One region of the Candidatus Dorea massiliensis AP6 genome, then DNA from elsewhere that is predicted to be linked to it. Evidence: predicted binding sites of a transcription regulator. Region 1 holds the regulator's gene; the other holds the start of a gene.

Region 1 (3,416 bases):
CGGACAGAACCGCTTCTCCGTTTTTGCCAAACATGGTCACTTCCATGCCCGGAACTGCTTCCGGAATCTCCGTCACATCTACCATCATCTGATCCATACAGACTCTGCCGCAGATAGGCGCCCGCTTACCAGCGATCAGTACCACGCCCTTATTGGACAGGCTTCTCGGATACCCGTCCGCATAGCCCACAGGGACGGTAGCAATCCGGCGCGCAGAATCCGCCGTATAAATGCCGCCATAGCTTACTTCCGTTCCGGGCGCGATGGTCTTTACATGTACAATATGACTTTTCATCTCCATCGCCGGTCTCAGGGGAACCAGCTCCTTCTTCACCTCGTCGGAAGGATACAGACCGTATACCGTAATACCCGCCCGTACCATATCCAGATTTGCCTCCGGCAAATCAATGATGCCGGCGCTGTTGGAGCAGTGATGAATCTGAAATTTCACGCCGGCTGCCTCACAGGCTTCCCGGAACGCGCAGTACCGGGCAAGCTGCTTCTCGGTAGCCGCTTTATCCAGCTCGTCAGATTTGGCAAAATGGGTAAACAGCCCCTCCATCCTGATGCCCGGAAGCCTACTGATAGCGCAGACATCCTGCACGCTCTCTTTGGTATCCGCAAATCCAATCCGGCTCATACCGGTATCTACTTTAATATGAACACTCACTTCTTTTTGCTGTCGAACTGCTTCCGCAGACAGTTCCTTCGCCATATCCAGGCGAAATACCGTGGGGCGGATATCCAGGCGCACCAGCTCCTCATAATCCTCCGGAAATACGTACCCCAGAATCAGGATTGGCTTTTGAATGCCATTTCTTCGAAGCTCTGCAGCTTCTTCAATGGTCGCTGCCGCAAAGCCCCACAGATAATCCTTCTTTTCTATCATTCTCGCAATGGGCGCTGCTCCATGTCCATACCCGTTGGCCTTTACTACAGCCGCAATTCTTGTTTTTTCTTTCAGGTTTGCCTTCATAGCCTCAAAATTATCTTCTATGGCATCCAAATCCACATAAGCCGCCACGCGCTTATATCCTTTCACGTCTGACACTCCTCACTATCCTTAATATACTATGCGTTTACATGCAAAAGGGAGCCAAAAGCTCCCTTTTATCATACCTCACTCTGATACTCCGTCAGGAACGGGGATGCTCTTTCTCATACCGTGTAATATTGTAAGAAAGCTGCATCAGGCTCTCTGACAAATGAACATTCTCTACCAGGACATCCGACGGAACATCCAGATCGATATGGGCGAAATTCCAGATAGCCTTGATTCCATACTGAACCAGAAGCTTCGTCATCTCCTCCGCCTTGGACTTGGGCAGCGTCAATGCCGCAATCTGAATATCTTCATCCTTGATGAAGCTCTCCAGATCCTCCAGCATGTGAATCTGGATGCCCCGGACGCTTAAGCCCTTTAAAATAGGATTTACATCAAAAATGCCTTTTATGTAGAAACCGCGTTTTTCAAAATCTACATAATTGGCCAGAGCCTGTCCCAGATTACCACCGCCGATGATGATCATGTTATGTTTCTTGTCAAGGCCCAGAATCTTGCCGATTTCCTCATACAGATACTTGACATTGTATCCGTACCCCTGCTGTCCAAAACCGCCGAAGTTGTTCAGATCCTGCCGGATCTGCGACGCCGTGACACTCATCCGTTTGCTCAGCTCACCGGAGGAAATACGTTCTACTCCATTTTCCATCAGTTCTCCGAGATAGCGATAATAGCGCGGCAGCCGCTTGATAACTGCTTTTGAGATCTCTCTCTCTTCCATAATATTCTGCACATCCCTCAATAAATCTTTCAAAACTGTTTTTATTATAATCGAAAAGCAAATTTTTTGTCAATCTTTTTACTGGATTCTTCTGAAAGAATCGTAGATTTTATCTTGTTCAATCCTGCATTTTTCGCTATAATAGACTTCGTGTGACATTCAACAACGAAAAACAGAGGTGTTTTTATGATATTAGCATGTCAAAATATAAACAAAGCCTTCGGAACCGACGTGATTCTGAAAAACGCGTCCTTCCACATGGAGGATCGGGAAAAGGCCGCCGTGGTCGGTATCAACGGCGCAGGCAAATCCACCCTCTTAAAAATCATCATCGGGGAAATGGAAGCAGACTCCGGCGAGGTGGTTCTGGCAAAAGGCAAAACCATCGGCTATCTGGCACAGCATCAGGATCTGAACAGCGACCACACCATTTACCAGGAGCTGCTGACGGTCAAGCAGGACGTTATCGATCTGGAGACCCGTATCCGGGAGATCGAAGCGCAGATGAAGGAGCTGTCCGGCGCTGCGCTGGATATGGCGCTGGAGCAGTATACCCGCATGAACCATGAATTTGAACTGAAAAACGGCTACGCCTATAAGAGCGAGGTGGTCGGCGTGCTGAAGGGACTGGGGTTTGAAGAGGAAGAGTTTGAGAAGCATGTTAATAAGCTGTCCGGCGGTCAGAAGACCCGCGTATCTTTAGGCAAGCTTCTGCTCTCCCATCCGGATCTCATTATGCTGGACGAGCCCACCAACCACCTGGACATGAATTCCATCGCCTGGCTGGAAACCTTTCTTTTGAACTACGACGGCGCGGTTCTGGTGGTTGCCCATGACCGGTATTTTCTGAACCGGATCGCCACGAAGATTATCGAGATTGACGCCGGCGAGGTGACCACCTTCCAGGGCAATTACTCCGACTATGCCGCGAAGAAATCACAGCTTCGGGAAGCCCGCATGCATGCTTGGCTGAATCAGCAGCGGGAAATCAAACATCAGGAAGAGGTTATCCAGAAACTGAAATCCTTTAACCGGGAAAAATCCATCAAACGGGCTGAAAGCCGCGAAAAAATGCTGGACAAGATGGACGTACTGGAGAAACCCACGGAAGTCCGCTCTGAGATGCATATCACCCTGGAGCCAAAGGTGGTCAGCGGAAATGACGTGCTGACCGTGGAGGGTCTTTCCAAATCCTTCGGCAGCCAGACCCTCTTCACGGATCTGAATTTCGACGTCAAGCGCGGCGAACGGGTAGCTCTTATCGGCAACAACGGAACCGGCAAAACTACGATATTAAAGATTCTGAATGGCTTGCTGGAAGCAGACAGCGGTTCTTTTACCCTGGGCTCCAAGGTTCATATCGGTTATTATGATCAGGAGCATCACGTGCTGCACCCGGAAAAGACGCTGTTCGAAGAGATTTCCGACGCTTACCCGGATTTGGATAATACAACGATTCGAAGCACCCTTGCCGCTTTTCTTTTCACCGGCGACGATGTGTTCAAACGAATCTCGGAGCTCTCCGGCGGCGAACGGGGACGTGTCTCTCTGGCGAAGCTGATGCTCTCCGAGGCCAATTTCCTGATTCTTGACGAGCCCACCAACCATCTGGACATCGTCTCCAAGGAGATT
Region 2 (3,416 bases), on a different contig from region 1:
CACGTTTTGGGGACGAGAAAGAGTGAGGTAACAGTATGACAAACGAAACATCAAACAAGATCGTAGTAATTGGAGCTGGAAACGTGGGAGAGACCATCTGCTATACCCTGATGCTGAAAGCACAGGTAGGCGAGATTGTCCTAGTAGACTTGAACGAAGATCGCGCGAAGGGTGCTGCACTGGATATCTCACACGGAACCGCGTATTATAGTCAGGTGCGTGTCCGCCAGGGCGGCTATGAGGAGTGCGCGGATGCGAAGATCATCATCGTGACCGCAGGTGTACCGAGAAAACCCGGCCAGACCCGCCTGGAGCTTGCCAAGGTAAACACCGGTGTGGCGAGAAGCATCGCGAAGAACATTATGAAATACGCAAAGAATCCGCTGATCATCGTAGTATCGAACCCGGTAGATGTGAACACCTATCTGATTCAGAAGGAAACCGGCCTTCCGAAGGAGCGAGTTATCGGAACCGGAACCTCCCTTGATACCGCCCGCTTCCGTTATCTCTTAGGCGAACGCGTAAAGGTAGATATCCGCGACATCCAGGGTTATATTCTGGGCGAACACGGCGACACCCAGGTCCCCATCTGGAGCAGCGTCAACGTAGCAGGCGAGCCCATCGATCACTTCCTGCCAGCAGATGAGAAGGAAAAAGAGGAAGTCAAGGAGCAGATTGCCAATAAAGCCAAGACCGGCGGCGCGGACGTCATTTCCCTGAAGGGCGCCACCTTCGACGGAATCGCCATGTCCACCTTCCGTATCGTAGAGTCTATCCTGAAGAACCAGAACACCGTACTTCCGGTAGCCCACGTACTGGGAAAAGAGTACGGCGAGAGCCTGGAAGGATCCTGCATCAGTATCCCCTGCGTAGTTAACGAGGAGGGGATCAGCAAGACCATCAAGATCACCATGACCGACGAGGAGAAACGGCAGGTAGAACACTCCGCAGAAGTGCTGAAAGCATTCATCGGCGACGTGATGAAAGAGGACTAATAATAGAACAGGAAGCATAATTACAAAAACAGCCCCGGCTATCCAACAGCAAAGCGCCTTGGATAGCCGGGGCTGTTTTTGTACACCGGAGTATATCCCCCACGGTACATAACGTAAAATTACTCTATTGACACACAATTAACAAAGCAGAATCCCGACTATATAAGTCGGAATTGACAAAAACTCATGTTGACTTAACACAAAAATATAACATATCATCCAAAAAACTCCAACAAACTAACAAAAAAATATCATTTAGGGGTTGTTAAACCTTTAACAACGTAGTATAATAATGTAGATTGATAGAAAAATGTCAAACAGACAACTTTGCAACAAATAAGAAACAAAAAGGAGGTAGTCAAATGGTGTACAGCTACTATCCGGGCTGCACGTTAAAGAACAAAGCGCAGGACCTGGACCGATACGCCAGAATGTCGGCAGAAGCCCTGGGATTTACCCTGGAGGAAATCGAAGCCTGGCAGTGCTGCGGAGCCGTCTATCCGCTGGCGTCCGATGAGATTGCCACGAAGCTGTCCGCAGTCCGCGCCCTGAATGACGCGAAGGAAAAGGGACAGGATCTGGTAACCCTCTGCTCCGCCTGTCATCATGTGATCAAGCGCGTCAACGATGACATGCAGAATGTGGAGGACATCCGCACCCGTGCCAACAATTATCTGAAGCTTGAAAAACCCTATGAAGGAGAGACAAAAGTTCTTCACTATCTGGAGGTTCTGCGCGATCGCGTCGGTTTCGATACCATCCGTGAGAAGGTTACCCATCCGCTGACCGGTCGGAAAATCGGCGCGTATTACGGCTGTATGCTGCTTCGCCCCAGTGATATCATGGCCTTTGATGATCCGGAGAATCCGACCATTATCGAGGACTTTATCCGTGCCCTGGGTGCTGAGCCTGTGGTATATCCCTACCGGAACGAGTGCTGCGGCGGTTATGTGTCCCTGAAGGACAAGCCCCTGGCTGGTACGATGGTAGACCGGGTAATGGAATCCGCGGCAGATCACGGAGCGGAAGAGCTGATTACCGCCTGTCCTCTGTGCCTCTATAACCTGAGAACCAGCGGAAGCGCGAAAAAGCTTCCGGTTACATATCTGACAGAGCTTCTGGCAGAGGCTCTTGGCCTGATTCCTGAGAAAAATGCGGAAGGAGGAGCAGAGGATGCAGAAGGCTGATATGGCGAAGGCCGATAGACTTCGGGAGATGAGCGGCGTCAACACCCGGAAATGTATGAAGTGCGGAAAATGCTCCGCGACCTGTCCCGCTTATGAGGAGATGGATATCCGTCCCCATCAGTTTGTTTCTTATGTGGAGAATGGCGACATAGAGCCCCTTTTAAATTCCACCACCATCTGGAAATGTCTTTCCTGCTTTGCCTGCGTAGAGCGTTGTCCCAGAGATGTAAAGCCTGCGAAGCTCATTGAGGCGGTACGGCAGATGGTAGTAAGACAGCGGGGCGGCAATTACTTAAGCCCCAACGAGATACCCGAATTACTGGACGAGGAACTGCCCCAGCAGCTGCTGGCCAGCGCGTTCCGCAAATACAGCAAATAATCAGGAGGTGAAAAAACGTGCAGAGAATAGGAGTATTTGTCTGTCATTGCGGTACGAACATAGCTGCGACGGTAGATATCGGACGGGTGGTAGCGGCAGCGGCGAAGGAGCCGGGCGTCGTTCACGCGGAAGATTACCAGTATATGTGTTCCGAAGCAGGACAGCTGAAAATCCGGGAGGCCATCGAGCAGAAACACCTGACAGGTATCGTTGTCTGTTCCTGTTCCCCCAGAATGCATGAGAATACATTTCGCCAGGCGGCAAAGCGGGCCGGTATCAATCCCTACATGGTAGAGATTGCCAATATCCGCGAGCATTGCTCCTGGATTCATAAAGATATGGAGGAAGCGACCGAGAAGGCCATTATCCTGGCCCGGGCAGCCATCGCTAAGGTTATGCTGAACGCGCCTCTGACGCCGGGCACCAGCCAGGTTGTAAAGCGCGCCCTGGTGATTGGCGGCGGTATCGCGGGTATCCAGACCGCACTGGATATTGCGGAGGCAGGCTACGAGGTAGATATCGTAGAGAAGACTCCCAGTATCGGAGGCCGTATGTCCCAGCTTGACAAGACCTTCCCGACTCTGGACTGCTCCGCCTGCATCCTGACTCCGAAAATGGTGGAGGCTGCGGCCCATGAGAAGATTACGATTTATACATATAGCGAGGTAGAGAAGGTCAGCGGCTTCGTAGGCGATTTCCATGTGGATATCCGGAAAAAAGCCAGAAGCGTGGATATGAGCAAGTGTACCGGCTGCGGCGTCTGCCAGGAGAAGTGTCCTTCCAAGAAGGCTCCCAATGAATTCAATCGGGGACTGAATACACGAAGCGCGATCTATACGCCCTTCGCCCAGGCGA

The links. Region 1 encodes Rex, which represses fermentation and respiration genes when NADH is low (regulators of the CRP and FNR family bind a similar motif). Its sites were predicted from a motif close to ATTGTTAANTANTTAACAAT; they were not measured.
Region 2: the regulator Rex is predicted to act here: its motif matches at 1,257-1,276, upstream of ACESZP_RS15435 (CoB--CoM heterodisulfide reductase iron-sulfur subunit B family protein).

Annotation. Positions count from the first base shown of each region.
Region 1 covers NZ_CAXTKW010000001.1:124,759-128,174, forward strand. Annotated here, with positions in the region: gene alr (alanine racemase) at 1-1,042, opposite strand, end outside; gene ACESZP_RS00685 (redox-sensing transcriptional repressor Rex) at 1,137-1,784, opposite strand; gene abc-f (ribosomal protection-like ABC-F family protein) at 1,971-3,416, shown strand, end outside.
Region 2 covers NZ_CAXTKW010000016.1:58,914-62,329, forward strand. Annotated here, with positions in the region: gene ACESZP_RS15430 (L-lactate dehydrogenase) at 36-995, shown strand; gene ACESZP_RS15435 (CoB--CoM heterodisulfide reductase iron-sulfur subunit B family protein) at 1,358-2,182, shown strand; gene ACESZP_RS15440 (4Fe-4S dicluster domain-containing protein) at 2,169-2,561, shown strand; gene ACESZP_RS15445 (4Fe-4S binding protein) at 2,579-3,416, shown strand, end outside.